Regions from separate parts of the Turicibacter sp. T129 genome, predicted to be linked through region 1. Evidence: a T-box and tRNA genes for the amino acid it is inferred to sense, from the RefSeq annotation. Region 1 holds a T-box; the other holds one or more tRNA genes.
What was found. A T-box is a leader RNA that pairs with one kind of tRNA and senses whether it is charged. The one in region 1 lies ahead of serS (serine--tRNA ligase), so its partner is inferred to be a tRNA-Ser.
Positions count from the first base shown of each region.

Region 2: it has a tRNA-Ser gene. The T-box ahead of serS (serine--tRNA ligase) is inferred to sense a tRNA for this amino acid. The anticodon was not compared.

Region 1 covers NZ_JAMQUU010000041.1:107,567-115,567, reverse strand. Annotated here, with positions in the region: gene gyrA (DNA gyrase subunit A) at 1-2,066, shown strand, start outside; T-box leader at 2,170-2,405, shown strand; gene serS (serine--tRNA ligase) at 2,472-3,746, shown strand; gene NEH75_RS08565 (MBL fold metallo-hydrolase) at 4,188-4,976, shown strand; gene NEH75_RS08560 (CxxH/CxxC protein) at 4,988-5,161, shown strand; gene rlmH (23S rRNA (pseudouridine(1915)-N(3))-methyltransferase RlmH) at 5,315-5,794, shown strand; gene NEH75_RS08550 (hypothetical protein) at 6,023-6,280, shown strand; gene NEH75_RS08545 (ISL3 family transposase) at 6,593-7,342, opposite strand; gene NEH75_RS08540 (transposase family protein) at 7,370-7,924, opposite strand.
Region 2 covers NZ_JAMQUU010000073.1:11,876-19,876, reverse strand. Annotated here, with positions in the region: tRNA gene NEH75_RS11420 (tRNA-Arg) at 804-880, opposite strand; tRNA gene NEH75_RS11415 (tRNA-Leu) at 922-1,007, opposite strand; tRNA gene NEH75_RS11410 (tRNA-Gly) at 1,044-1,117, opposite strand; tRNA gene NEH75_RS11405 (tRNA-Pro) at 1,127-1,203, opposite strand; tRNA gene NEH75_RS11400 (tRNA-Asp) at 1,214-1,289, opposite strand; tRNA gene NEH75_RS11395 (tRNA-Glu) at 1,297-1,373, opposite strand; tRNA gene NEH75_RS11390 (tRNA-Ser) at 1,405-1,495, opposite strand; gene NEH75_RS11385 (M23 family metallopeptidase) at 1,632-2,591, opposite strand; gene NEH75_RS11380 (histidinol-phosphatase) at 2,659-3,438, opposite strand; gene fabZ (3-hydroxyacyl-ACP dehydratase FabZ) at 3,899-4,324, opposite strand; gene fabF (beta-ketoacyl-ACP synthase II) at 4,371-5,609, opposite strand; gene fabG (3-oxoacyl-[acyl-carrier-protein] reductase) at 5,628-6,371, opposite strand; gene fabD (ACP S-malonyltransferase) at 6,384-7,313, opposite strand; gene fabK (enoyl-[acyl-carrier-protein] reductase FabK) at 7,334-8,001, opposite strand, start outside.

The sequences.
Region 1 (8,001 bases):
TTGATTTCCAACCAAACTTTGATGGTGAAGAACAAGAACCTATCGTTTTACCTGCTCGTTTTCCAAGCTTATTAGTCAACGGGACAACAGGGATTGCTGTTGGGATGGCGACTAATATTCCACCACATAACTTATCTGAAGTTATTGATGGATGTTTAGCTTATATGGATAATCCTGAAATTGATGTTTTAGGATTAATGCAATTTATTAAAGGACCAGATTTACCAACAGGTGCTTTAATTTTAGGAACAAAAGGAATCCGTTCGGCGTATGAAACGGGGAATGGATCAATCATGATGCGTTCAAAATGTGAAATTGTTGAAGGTCATGGTGGAAAATATTCAATTTTAGTCACTGAAATTCCTTATCAAGTAAACCGTGAACGTTTAATTGAAAAAATCGCGGAATTAGTTAAGGAAAAACGTTTAGATGGAATTACAGACTTACGTAATGAGTCAAACCGTGAAGGAACACGTATTGTTATTGAATTGCGTAAAGATGTTAATCCACAAGTGATGTTAAATAATTTATTTAAATTAACTCAATTACAAGTGTCTTATGGAATTAATATGTTAGCACTTGTAGATGGACAACCTAAAGTTTTAAACTTAAAAGAAATTATTGCCGCATATATCAAACACCAAGTTGAGGTTATTGTCCGTCGTACGCAATTTGATTTAAATAAAGCAGAAGATCGTGCTCATATCTTAGAAGGGCTTCGTATTGCCTTAGATCATATTGATCGTATTATTGCGATTATCCGTGGTTCATCTACAGATGAAGAGGCATTAAATTCATTAATGTCTGAATTCTCGTTATCTGAACGCCAAGGGAAAGCTATTTTAGAGATGCGTTTACGCCGTTTAACAGGATTAGAGCGCGGTAAAATCGAAGAAGAATATCAAGGGTTAGTCGCATTAATTGCTGATTTAAAAGATATTTTAGCGAACGAAGACCGTGTTCATGCGATTATCCGTGAAGAGTTGTTAGAAGTAAAACACAAACATGGAGATGAGCGTCGTACAGAAATCGTCCGTGGATCTGACTTTGATATTGAAGATGAAGATTTAATTCCAGAAGAACAAGTCATCATTACATTAACAAATAATGGTTATATTAAGCGTCAGCCAATCTCAACATATCGTTCACAAAACCGTGGTGGACGTGGTGTGCAAGGAATGGGAACACATGATGATGATTATGTTAAGGAATTATTATCAACATCTACTCATGATCATTTATTATTCTTTACAAGTAAAGGAAAAGTTTATCAGAAGAAAGCTTATACAATTCCTGAGTACGGTCGTACAGCTAAGGGATTACCAATTGTTAATATTATTGAGATTGCCCAAGATGAGTACATTAGTGCAATCATTCCTGTTAAAGAGTTTAATGATGAAGAATTCTTATTCTTCGCGACTCGTTCAGGGGTTGTAAAACGTACCACATTATCAGCATTTGGTCATATTCGTACTAATGGTTTAATTGCTCTTTCTTTACGTGAAGATGATGAGCTAATTGGTGTCAGAAAAACATCTGGTAACGATGATATCATTATTGCATCAAGTGGTGGAAAAGCAGTTTGGTTTGAGGAAACTGAAGTTCGTCCGATGGGACGTACAGCTGCCGGAGTCCGTGGTATCTTCTTAGAAGAGGGAGAAGTAGCAGTAGGAATGGAAATGGTCACAATGGATCAGGAGATTTTAGTTGTTACGGAAAACGGGTTCGGTAAACGTACTTCAATTCAAGAATATCGTAAAACAAAACGCGGTGGAAAAGGTGTTAAAACATTAACGATTACAGAGAAAAACGGGACATTAGTAGCCATGAAGGCTGTAAATGGTGATGAAGATTTATTAATCGTGACAAATAAAGGTGTTATTATCCGTACACCAATTCATCAGATTTCTCAAACGGGGCGTGCAACACAAGGGGTTAAATTAATTCGTTTAACAGATGATCAATTAGTATCAAGTGTAGCAGTTGTTGAACATGAAGAGGCTGAGGAAAGTGTTGAAGCTGACACAGTGGCTAAGGAAACTGAAACAACTTCAACAGAAGAATAGAATGGTTACATACAAATAATTAGGTCTTATGCGCATATAATTAGAAACACGATATATACTAATATTGACAAAAAAAATAGTTAATGCTATATTACAATTAAATAAAAAAGCATTGATTAGGAGTAGTACTTTTTACTTGATAGCATAGAGAGTCAGTGGTTGGTGGAAACTGATGTATGAGTAACTAGAAATCAACCTAGGAGTGGAATGAAGAACACAATGATTAGTATTCATTCACGGTCTAACCGTTATCTTTGTAAGTGGTCTCACTTAAATGTTCCACGTGGAACGCTTAGTGAACAACTAGGGTGGCAACGCGGGTTAAATCTCGTCCCTAAATTAGGGACGGGATTTTTTTGTTTTCTAGAACGACTAATCAAAATCAATTAATAGGAGGAAATACACATGTTAGATTTAAAACGAGTACGTGAAGATTTACAAGGTACAATTAATCGCTTAGAAACACGTGGTGGAGATTTCAGTTATTTAAATAAAATTACTGAGTTAGATGAACAACGTAAGAACATCATTTTAGAAGTAGAGCAATTAAAATCAAATCGTAATGAAGTATCTAAATTAATCGGACAATATAAACGTGAGAAAAAAGATGCTTCTGAATTATTAGCTCAAATGAATGGTGTTGGAGAAAAAGTTAAAGAATTAGATGAACAATTACGCAACATCGATGAAGAAATCAAAAATCTTTTATTAGGTACTCCAAATGTTCCATGTGGAACAATTGCAGTTGGTAAAGATGAAAATGATAATGTTGAAATTCGTAAATTTGGAGAACCAACTAAGTTTGACTTCGAACCAAAAGCACACTGGGATTTAGTAACTGATTTAGATATTATTGATTTTGAACGTGCTGGAAAAATTACAGGAAGCCGTTTTGCTGTATATAAAGGGTTAGGAGCTCGTTTAGAGCGTGCTTTAATTAGCTTTATGTTAGATTTACATACAGGAGATCATGGCTATACTGAGATTTTACCTCCAGTTATCGTTAATCGTGCAAGTATGACAGGGACTGGACAATTACCTAAGTTTGAAGAAGATGCATTTAAATTAGTGGATACTGACTACTTCTTAATTCCAACAGCTGAGGTTCCAGTTACAAACTTACACCGTGATGAGATTTTAAACGCTGAACAATTACCAATTAAATATACAGCATATAGTCCATGTTTCCGTGCAGAAGCTGGTTCAGCTGGTCGTGATACTCGTGGTATTATCCGTCAACATCAATTCAATAAAGTTGAATTAGTTAAGTTCGTTAAACCAGAAGATTCTTATGAAGAATTAGAAACTTTAACAGCAAATGCTGAAAAAGTATTACAATTATTAGGATTACCATACCGTGTCATCGAATTATGTACAGGAGATATCGGATTCTCTGCTGCTAAAACATACGATATCGAAGTGTGGTTACCATCTTATAATGAATATAAAGAGATTTCTTCTTGTTCAAACTTTGAAGATTTCCAAGCACGTCGTGCAAATATTAAATTCCGTCGTGATGCAAAAGCTAAACCTGAATTCGTTCATACATTAAATGGTTCAGGGCTTGCAATTGGACGTACAGTAGCTGCTATTATTGAAAACTACCAACAAGCTGATGGAAGCATTGTTATTCCAGAAGTATTACGTCCATACATGCGTAATTTAGAAGTTATTAAATAAGCATTCCATAAGAAAAAGAGTACCTTAGGTACTCTTTTTCTTATGGAATGCACTAGGATACTCTATCTTTAATTAAAATATTAGGATAATAGATCATCTAAATTGAGTAATCAGGTATATTATCTTCTCGTTTGCTACATTTGCCAGTATTCCTATGTAATGTGGACATAACAGACAAAGAAGTGATATGATTTAACCGTGTGTATGTTTATAATCAAATGATTAGAGTTTTAAGTGATGAGTATCGAATCCCTTAAGTTTTTATTAATCATCATAAGTGGTTATCTTTTATGAGATAGTCTTTCTTTTTTTATCAAATTGATGCTTAATAGGGGTTTGTACTGGATTCATCATGATAAAAATGTTAAAATGAATAATCGAAATAAAAAAGGCTTATTTGGAGTATAAAAAAGTTTTTTGAATAGAAGAACAGGTGATAGAATGAGAATCTGTGTATTGTCGAGTGGAAGTGTCGGAAATGCAACGATTATTGAAACGGAACAGACAGCAATTTTAATTGATAATGGGTTATCGTTAAAAAAATTACAGGAATTGATTAAAAAAAGTGGATTTGATGAAAATAGAATAGAACATATTTTAATTACTCATGAGCATGGTGACCATATTAAGGGTGTAGGGGTTTGTACTCGTAAGTGGAAATTAAATGTTTGTGCAACGGCAAAAACGATTGATGAGATGTATCGTAAAAATATTATCAAACCAGGTTTTGAACAGACGACAGCGGTTGAAAAAAATGTTTGGTTCGATCTAGGGGATTTATCGATTATGCCATTTAGAATTTCTCATGATGCGGTTGATCCGGTAGGTTATATGATTAAGCAAGGTGAAAAGACGCTTGTTTATGTGACAGATACCGGATATATTACGGGTGATATTTTAAAAACATTAGGAAATGCAGATGCCTATATTATGGAGACGAATCATAATGTAGAGATGCTTCAGATGTGTAATAGGCCATGGTCGTTAAAACAACGTATTTTAGATGATTGTGGTCATTTATCAAATGAAGATTCAGCGTATGCGATGAGTCAGTTAATTGGGGAAAAGACGAAACATATTTATTTAGCTCATTTAAGTCAGGATGCTAATTTACCTGATTTAGCAGAAATGACAGTTCGTCATATTTTAAAAGAAGAAAATGTTGATTTAAGTAAGTTAAATTTACATATGACGTATGCGATGCATCCATCGAAAGTGATTACGTTATAGGAGGAATAGGCATGTACAGTTGTTTAGAACATATTGAAGAGTCAATGGATCGTTTTTTAGATGAGTATGGAAAGTTACCAATTTTAGTTGAAGTAGAAATTGAACATAAATGTGAGCACTGCGATCAAGTAGCCGTTTATAAAGTGATTGAAGGTATGATGGTCGAAGATGAGGATGAGCTATAAAATCTAGAAAAGTTAGACTAATCATACTGAATAATAGGTTCTAATCTTCGCAGAGATTCTAGTATAATCTCTGCGAAGATTTTATAATAGATAACAATAAAAAATTCCCTGATTAAATGAGGGAATTTCTTTTCATGTATTGGAGGTTTTTTAATGAATATTACAATTATTTCAGTCGGAAAGATTAAGGAAAAGTATATTAAGCTAGGGATTGAGGAGTTTTCTAAACGTTTATCTCGTTATTGTAAGTTAACAATGGTTGAAGTTCCGGACGAAAAAACGCCTGATAATGCGTCAGAACGTGAAATGGAACTGATTAAAGATAAAGAGGGAAAACAAATTTTAAATAAAATTAAAGATAATATGTATGTGATTGCGATGGATTTACAAGGTGATATGAAGACATCTGAGCAATTTGCTAAACAGTTAAGTCAATTAGCTTTAAGTGGAGATAGTAATGTGGCTTTCATTATCGGTGGTTCACTTGGTTTATCTGACGAAGTGAAAAAACGTGCGAATTATAAATTATGTTTTTCTAAAATGACATTCCCTCATCAATTATTTAAGTTAATTTTATTAGAACAAGTCTATCGTGCCTATCGAATCAATAATAACGAACCGTATCATAAATAGAATAAATTAAAAAATACTTCAATTGATTATGTTAAATTTTAAACGAATTTATTCATCCATTGAAGTATTTTTTTGAATTTTTATAAGAGAATCAAAGAGGATTGAAATAAAGGATAAACTAAAATTTTGTTTTAAAAATGTTGAGTCCTAAGATAAAAACTTTCAATAGGAAGTTTATTATCGTATTCTATTAGAGACGGAACATATTGTGGATTGGGTTTATGAGGTGTGAATCAGTTAATAGAAGATTTAACGTGGAAAGATAACCATAAAAGTTTTAGAGCTGCTCAACTTCTTTCTAATTTAGCTATAAGTGATCATGAGAAAAGAATGTTAGTTGATTTTGCTAAACTATATGACGTGGCTAAAAATCCTAAATTTGTGATGGCAAGACATAGTTTGCAAAGAATTTGGCAAGTTGTATTAGCCGGTGAAGAGCAAAAAGATATGATTATGAATCATTTGATTGAGGGTTTTAAAAGTTGAACAGATGAAAAAAATTATACTTTAATTCGATTTGATATCGTGAATGGCTTCAAAAATCTATCTGTTCATTTGAATGACGAAGAAATAAAACTAAAGGCATTAAAATTAATTAAATTAGAGGAAGAGATTAAGTATAGAAAGAAATATACAAGGATATGAAATGTAAAGAGACGTTAATTTCGATAAAAATGAAGCATAAGAGAGTGTATCTATTCTGATACAGTCTCTTTTTTATTTGAAACTTTGTCAAATAGTGTTGCTGATTAAATGGTGACCTGCTTACAATGAATAATTAAATGGAAATCCTAGTGGCTAATCTGCTAGGATTTTTCTTTTTGGTTTGGTTAAGTTTTGAATCATGAGAATACGGAATTTAAAATGATAGAAACTACGATAGCCAAAGGCAATACGCTTAATCACTTTAATTTTGTTATTGATTCCTTCAATCGGACCATTGGTGTATGGCGTTGTGAGCATATTTTTAATGTAAGATTGATACATTTTAAAGGTTTGAAAAGCGGTTTGAAGTTCAGGAGAGATAAGAGGGTGTTCTATTTCAAGTAAGTGATTGAATCGATCTAAGTTTTTTGTTTGAAGAGCGAAAAGTAAGTCTTGATAAAGATCATAAGTCGATTTTAGCTCAGGAGATAGATCGAGTAGAAAGTTTAAGATATCAATTTCTCGCATCGGTTGTTTGAAACAGTAAACCGATCGATAAGTGGTGGTATTGAGCAAGGTATGAGATTTTAAAAATAATCGCCAATAACGTTTAAATTTGCGACTGTGTTTTTTGAATTGCTTCATGAATCGAACCCTCGTTTTATTCAACGCACGGGAGATATGTTGAACTAAATGAAATTTATCAAGAATAATTTTGGCGTGAGGAAAAAGCTCCTTAATCAAGCTAATATAAGGGGCGTACATATCAATCACAATATGTTTAACACGAGAACGTGTTTCTTCAGTATACCGTTTAAAATAAGCCTGAAGAGAGCTTAAACGACGATCTTCAACAATATCAATGATTTGTTTCGTATCAGCATCACAAAAGATAAAGGACATGTGACCCATTCCCTAGCAGTGGAGGATTTATGCTTCGCATGCCAGGTGACCCTCAGCAGACTTAACCGATTTAAATTCATCAAAACAAAGGTTTTCAGGAAGGTAATTAAAGTTGAGAGATTGAGATTCATAGAAGTTATGAATGATGCGATTAACTGTTGAATGAGACACTTGATGACGACGGGCAATATCGTATTCAGAGATTTTATTTTGAGCCTCTAACGCAATCGCGTGTTTGGTGTTGTAAGAAATATAACAGTTCTTTTCAACGATAGAGGTTTTTAGTGTGAATGTGGAATGACAATGCCCACAAAAGTAACGTTGTTTCCTTAAGTCTAAATAAGTATCGTGTAACGATACTTTGGGGATCACTAAACGAGAAGTTTTGAACCCATGCTTTTTAAACTTTGAATCGAAAAGGGTCCCACAGTGTTCACAATGAGTGGGGTGATAAGATAAAATTCCTTTAAAAATAAAGCTAGTCACACCATTTAATTTCACTTCCTCAAGATAATCTTCCGGGAATGTAATGTTTTTATCTTTAATATTTAAGAGTTTTCTAGTAAAATATGAGTGAGACATCAAATTCAATCCTTTCAATATTGTTTTAGCCGATAACATTGTAACAGGATAGAGACGTGATGTCTCTTTTTTTTATG
Region 2 (8,001 bases), on a different contig from region 1:
TAGATACCACTATTTCGAGTCGTAGTAAAATTAACAGTTGTTTACCTACCTTTGTTGAACGTCAAACACGTTTTTATACGGCCATTAAAATAGAAATTCCCTCTGCTCAAACTAAACACATAAATATATTAGTCTATTTACTATAAGATATATAGTTGATCGCTATAATAATTGTTTACACTTTCTTAAATTATAAAAGAAAACTAATCCTAGTTTGGGTTTTATAGTATTGACTGTTACTAGATAAGTACCACCTTCCTTTCATATTATCAAAAAAAGATGTTAAGTCTCTCCTGTTACAATATCAGTAACTAAGAAATCCATAGAAAAATAATCATTTTAGAGGTCACTATTGATTACTTTTAAACTCTGCTCACTATCTCAATACACAACTTATTACTTCGTTTAGTGTTTCAAACATCTGATGTTTCAAATTAATTTCTCTGAACTTCAAGCTACTCTTCAAATTTTGAAAACTAAGCTGCTATTTTTAACACACATAATAAGTTCGTATACTATTATTCCTATTGAAAAAGAATTAATAATAAAATATAGCATTTAACGAAATCCCTTGAGATATTGTAACTTTTATCGCTTCAAATCACTTAGCTCATAATTCAAAACTAATTAAATTTAAAAAACCCTAGTAGCTTAGGCTGCTAGGATTTAAAATCAATGACATATTATAGATAAATTGTATTTTTAAGTAAACATAATAAATAAAAACGACTACCTAAATGTTATACATTCGTATACAAGAAATAAAAAAAGAGTTCCTTCGAACTCATTATTATCTGTTATTATGGCGCGCCCAAGAGGAGTCGAACCCCTAACCTTTTGATCCGTAGTCAAACGCTCTATCCAATTGAGCTATGGGCGCTGTTTATGCTATTCTTGATGATGTTGATTAGACATTCATTATGGTGCGGCCGAGAGGACTCGAACCTCCACAGGATTGCTCCTACCAGCCCCTCAAGCTGGCGCGTCTACCATTCCGCCACGACCGCATACAGCTTATTCATGGCACATCACAATGAAATTAATGGAGCGGGTGAAGAGAATCGAACTCTCACAGTCAGCTTGGAAGGCTGAAGTTCTACCATTAAACTACACCCGCTTATTCGAATGGTCGGGAAGACAGGATTCGAACCTGCGACCCCCTGGTCCCAAACCAGGTGCTCTACCAAGCTGAGCCACTTCCCGTTTTTTAAAATGGCGGTCCAGACGGGAATCGAACCCGCGATCTCCTGCGTGACAGGCAGGCATGTTAACCGCTACACCACTGGACCTTTTGAATGGTGACCCGTACGGGATTCGAACCCGTGTATGCATGCGTGAAAGGCATGTGTGTTAAACCGCTTCACCAACGGGCCATACTTTTAATTCACCAATTCATTTTTATAATGGCGGAGCAGGAGGGATTTGAACCCTCGCGCCGGTTGCCCGACCTATACCCTTAGCAGGGGCACCTCTTCAGCCACTTGAGTACTGCTCCATTTTGTTTTTTTTCTTGTCGTCCCTGACGACTTCTATATAATATCATGCTCTACAAATAGAGTCAACACTTTTTACAAACTTTTTTTTATTTTATTAAAAAAAGCAGTAATATACACATATTACTGCCCTCTTTATTATTGTTTTTCTTTTTCCCAACGTCTTAGATGTGGGTAAGGATTAAAGGCCCATTCGCAACGTCCGTCATATTTATATAGACCAAAATGTAAATGTGGTGGGAACTTTCCGCTTGTCCCCTCCTTACCATAACCTGTACTTCCTACATATCCGATGACTTGTCCAGGTTCTACAATATCTCCTTCTTTTAAATCTCCTTCGAAACCTTGTAGGTGGGCATAGTATTGATAAGTATTATAAATATCTCTAATCCCAATTCGGTATCCGCCATAATCATTCCATCCCATTATTTCTACTACGCCATATGCAGTCGATAAAACAGGAGTTGAATAACATGCAAAGATATCTATTCCTTCATGAGATCTTGCTCCCCCCCAGCTTCGAGCAGCTCCGTAGTTATCTTGAAAACTATAACTATAACGCTTTGAAACTGGTAATGATCGCTTATCTAACACTATCGTATCAAAATGTTCAAATAAACTAGCAATTTCTTTGATGACCATAACTGCTTGTTCTTTTTGATAGTAGGCTTCTATTGCGCCTTCAAAGTCATCGAATGATCTTAAGTATTCGACCATCGTATACATAACATCATGTTCATTATTAATATCTGCTACACCATCTCCATCACCATCTTTAGCAATTCCACCAAAAAGATTAATTGTATAGCTGTCATTATCATAATAATATGGATTCTCAGGTCCTGACCAGCGTTCATTAATCATACAGATGGAAATAGTATCGTACTTTAAATCCTTGCATTCTTCTCTAAATTTATAAATATTTCTTTCATACTGATCAACTGCAGCAATTTCATACCAGGGAACTCCTGAGGCTAATTCATAGTCTTTATACATTTTCATTCTAGCTTCATGATTACTATCATCCGCATTAGCAATGATACTAGGTAATACTATCATGACAAGTGATAAACTCATTATTAGAAATCTACGTTTCATGTCGTCCACCCATTTCTAGCCTTAATTTAAAGTACATTAATAAAAAGGGGCCGACTAGAAGCTAAGATTATTGATAATCACTAATTATGTTTAAGTTTAAGTTGATTGCCATTTGGCTTGCATTAGAAACATATTCATCATTAATATTTGATGGATGATGGGCATCTGAGTTAATCAATACAGGTATTTGTTTATCAGCAACTAGCTTCCAAAATTTCATATGTGGATAAGGGTATCTTTTTCCATCACTGTATTCTTGAATTCCTCGGCGTAAACCGTTGGCATTAAATTCGAGGGGCGTCTGGTATCTATTCGCTGCCTCAATAATGATGTTACTAGCTTGTTCACAATTATCATCCCATTCCATATTATTAAGAAACATTAAATCTGGGTGTGCGACAAAAGCGAAATAGCCAGTAGCTAGTGCCTGTTCAATTGATTTAGCATATTCGATATACTGGATTGTATTTTCAAGGAAGTATGTATTAATATATTTTTTTTGGTCAGATACATAAATGTGTTGTCCTAATACAAGATAGTCAATTCCCTTTTCATTAATTAACTGTTCATAGTATGCTGATTTTCGAGAATCGTATTCAATTTCTAGTCCAATACGTAGTTGAATTTGATTTTTAAATTGTTCTTTTAATTTTTTCATTGTTTCGATGTATTCATCTAATTCAGAATATTTCATTCTTAATCCAAAGCGATCGTCTGGATATGGCGCATGATCTGAAAATCCTAATGTACTAAATCCTGCATTAATAGCTTCTTGGATATATTCAATATCTTCGCCACCTGCATGTTGGCAACGTTTTGTATGTGTGTGAAAGTTCGTTTTAATCATATTTTATTCCCCCCGAAATATTTTTAATATGATGTTCCGTAAATCCAAAGTTGTAAAATTAAGAAGATACATAGGAAAAATGTACAGAATGCTGTTCCTATGAAGCCTAGTTTTTCATGGTTATTACTATATAGATAGTAACAAAGTGCACTAATGATTAGCCAAAAGACAATGAAATACATTGTCATTCCTAATCCACTAATAATTAATAATATGAGTGTAATGATAATATTAATCGCTAATTCAGCCTGAAGTATCCTTTTTTTATTTTTAAAGTTTATTTTTTTGGATTGGATCAGGAAAAAGAATATTCCTATAAATATAACTAATATTAATAATAGTCCTAGTAAGAATGGCATTTTAACACCTACTTTTTTTAGATTTTATTTTATTATAGCAATAATGTTTGTTCAATAATTAAAAAGGGTGTAGAAATTTTAAGTTTTCTACACCCTTTTTATTATCCAATCGCAAAGGTAAGTTCAGCTTCAACGGCTACTTTATCTCCCAGTTTAGCCACTGCTTTACCAACTCCAATACTTCCTTTAACTTTGATGAGTTCAGTTTCTAATGTGAGAACATCACCTGGAATGACTTTTTGACGGAATTTTGCTGATTTGATTCCAGCAAAGTATGCGATTTTTCCCTTGTTATCTTCTAAGCTTAAAATAGCGACTGCTCCGACTTGTGCTAATGCTTCAATAATGAGTACGCCCGGCATGACGTGTTGTTGTGGAAAGTGTCCCATGAATTGCATCTCATTAGCTGAAACACATTTAACTCCTAAAGCACGTTTTCCTGGTTCTAGTTCATCGATTCGATCGATAAGTAAGAATGGATAACGGTGTGGGATAATTTCTTGAATTTGATTGCTATTTAAGACCATTTCTTCACCTTCTTATTTTCCTATATAATATAGAAAGATTTTTTGATTATCCAGCGTATTTTTTAAGGACGATGCATGCATTATGACCACCAAATCCTAATGAGTTAGACATGGCATATTGAATGTCTTGTTTACGTCCTTGATTAGGGACGATATCTAAATTACATTCAGGATCTGGTTGTGAATAGTTAATCGTTCCTGGAACAAATCCATCTTGTAATGATTTAACGGTAATAATAGCTTCAACTGCCCCCGCTGCTCCTAGGAGATGACCTGTGTTTCCTTTAGTTGAACTTAGCATGACTTTTGTATCTTCACCAAAGACTTTCTTAACCCCTAATGTTTCTAGTTTATCGTTTAATGGTGTTGATGTACCATGGGCGTTAATGTAGTCAATATCATCTGCTGATATTTGGGCGTCATTAAGTGCCATTTTAAAGCAGGCTGCTGCTCCGTTTGCTTCAGCATCAGGTGCTGTCATATGGAAGGCATCACAACTTACTCCATATCCGATGATTTCAGCGTAAATAGTTGCCCCGCGTTTCTTAGCGTGCTCATATTCTTCTAATACTAATGCTCCAGCTCCTTCTCCCATAACAAATCCATTACGTTCTGCGTCGAACGGAATTGAGGCACGATTTTTATCAGTTGCTGTTGATAAAGCTTTCATCGATGAGAATCCACCAATTCCAAGTGGTGTAATCGAGGCTTCAGCTCCACCTGTTAACATAATGTCTGCATAACCATCACGAACGTATTTGAATGCTTCTCCAATTGAGTTTGTTCCCGCTGCACAGGCTGTCACAATATCTAAACATGCCCCTTTAGCACCTAACATGATAGCCACGTTACCAGCTGCTAAGTTTCCAATTGCCATTGGGATGAAAAATGGAGAGACGCGTTCATATCCCTTTTTAAGACCTTTTTCTTTTTCATTTTCGATGGTTTCTAACCCACCAATTCCTGAACTTAAGATGATTCCAAAACGGTTAGCATCGATTTCTTCCGGGTTAAGTCTTGCATCTTCGTATGCTTGTTTTGAGGCAATCATCGCTAGTTGGCTAAAACGATCTAAACGTTTTGCTTCTTTTTTATTGATATAATCCTCTACATTAAGGTTTTTAATTTCCCCAGCCAATTTGACTTTGAAGTCCGTTGTATCAAAATGAGTAATTTCATCGATTCCACAAACTCCGTTTTTAATGTTTTCCCACATCGTTTCAACATCATTTCCAACTGGACAAACAGTTCCTAATCCAGTAACTACGACTCTACGTTTACTCATTAATTACACCTTCCTTATTTAAATTGCCATTCCACCGTCAACAACTAAAACTTGACCGGTAATATAGCGCGCTTCATCACTTACTAAAAATGCGACTGAATTGGCGATATCTTCTACTTCCCCTAGTTGTCCTAACGGGATATTTTCTAATACTTTTTCTGTAATTTCTTCTGATAATTTAGCAGTCATATCTGATTTTACATAACCAGGGGCAACAGCATTTACACGAATATTGCGTGATGCAAATTCTTTTGCTAGTGATTTCGTTAATCCGATGACTCCTGCTTTAGAAGCTGCATAGTTAACTTGTCCCACATTCCCGTTGATTCCAACAACTGATGATAAGTTAATAATCACGCCTGAACGCTGTTTTAGAATTGGACGTGTAATACTCTTACATACATTCCATGTTCCTTTTAAGTTCACATCAATAACAGAATCAAATGAATCCTGATCCATTCTCATCATTAGATTATCTGACGTAATTCCGGCATTGTTAATAATGATATCTAAATGACCGAAGTCTTTAATAATTTGTTTTGTCATTGCTTCGACTTCTTCGTAGTTAGCGACGTTTGCTTGATAGATTTGTGCATTCACGCCATATGCTTTCACTGAATTTAATGTTTCTTCTGCTTTTTGGATATTTCCAGCATAGTTAATCGCAACATCGCAACCAAGTGAGGCAAGTTTTGAAGCAATAGCTGCTCCAATTCCACGCGAAGCTCCTGTGACAAGGGCTACTTTTCCGTTTAATTTCATCTGATTCTCCTCCTAGCTATTTAATGCAGCAAGTGTTTTCTGTAGTGAATCCATATCTTCAACGTTTAAGATTTTTACACTTCGATCAATTTTTTTAACAAATCCACTTAATGTTTTTCCAGGACCAATTTCGATGAAGGTATCAACACCGTTTGCTATCATTTGACGAATACTCGCTTCCCATTTCACGCTAGTGGCCATTTGTTGAACCATTAATTCTTTTAAGTTTAAGTCTGTCTGATAATAATCACCAAGTACATTTAAAACAATTGGGGTTTGAGGTTCTTTTAACTCTTTTGATTCTAGTAATTGCCCAAAAGTTTGAGCTGTTTCTTTTAATAAAGACGTATGGAATGGCCCACTTACAGGTAAAACTAAAGCACGTTTTGCTCCATGATTTTTAGCAATTTCACAAGCATACGTCACGGCTTGTGCTTCCCCACCGATGACAATTTGTCCTGGACAGTTTAAGTTAGCGAGCTCAACGATTCCTTTAGATGATGCTTCATCACAGACGGCTTGTGCTTTTTGTAGATCTAATCCTAATAAAGCTGCCATTTTTCCGTTATTTGAAGCAGTCCCCATCAATTCTCCCCTCTTCGCCACAAGTGAAACACCCTCTGTAAAATTGAAGACATGAGCTGCACATAAAGCTGAATATTCTCCTAAGCTAAATCCAGCTACAACATCGGCTTTAATTCCAGCTTCCTTTAATAGAGCTAATGCCATTTGAGAGACAACAAAGATAGCGGGTTGTGTATAAGTGGTTTGATTAATTAACTCTTTTGAATCTTCAAAGCAGATTTCTTTTAAATCGAATGGTAGTAAAGTATTAGCTTCGTCCATTAATCGACGTGCTGTTTCACTTGATTCATAAAATGATTGTCCCATTCCTACATATTGTGACCCTTGTCCTGAAAACAGAAATGCGATTTTTGACATAATCAATTCTCCCTTTATCATTAACCAATTTTTAGATTTTGACTAACTGTTGACGCATGATTGTAGATATCTTCTATAATTTCAGAAACAGTTTGAACTTGTGAAAGCATTCCTGCCACTTGGCCAACCATTACCGAACCACCTTTTGTATCACCTTCAAGGACTGCTTTACGAAGTGAGCCTAAGGTTAAATATTCAAGTTCCTCCGCTGACACTCCTTGTTTTTCAAGCGCAATATATTCACGAGTCATTGAATTTTTTAAACAACGTACTGGAACTCCGACACTACGTCCCGTTACGACGGTATCTGTATCTTTTGCTTTGAGTATTGCTTGTTTGTAGTTATCATGCACTGGGCATTCTTTAGCTGTTAAGAAGCGGGTTCCAATTTGAACACCACATGCACCTAATGCCATAGCAGCAATGAATCCACGTCCATCAGCAATTCCACCTGCAGCGATGACTGGTAAATCAACGGCGTCTACAACTTGGGGAAGAAGTGCCATTGTTGTTAATTCACCTACGTGCCCACCTGATTCCGTTCCTTCGGCAATGATTGCATCAACTCCTAGACGAGCCATACGTTTAGCTAGTGCAACTGAAGGAACAACTGGAATTATTTTAATTCCTGCTTCTTTGAACATAGCGATATATGGACCAGGACTTCCAGCCCCAGTTGTAACAACTT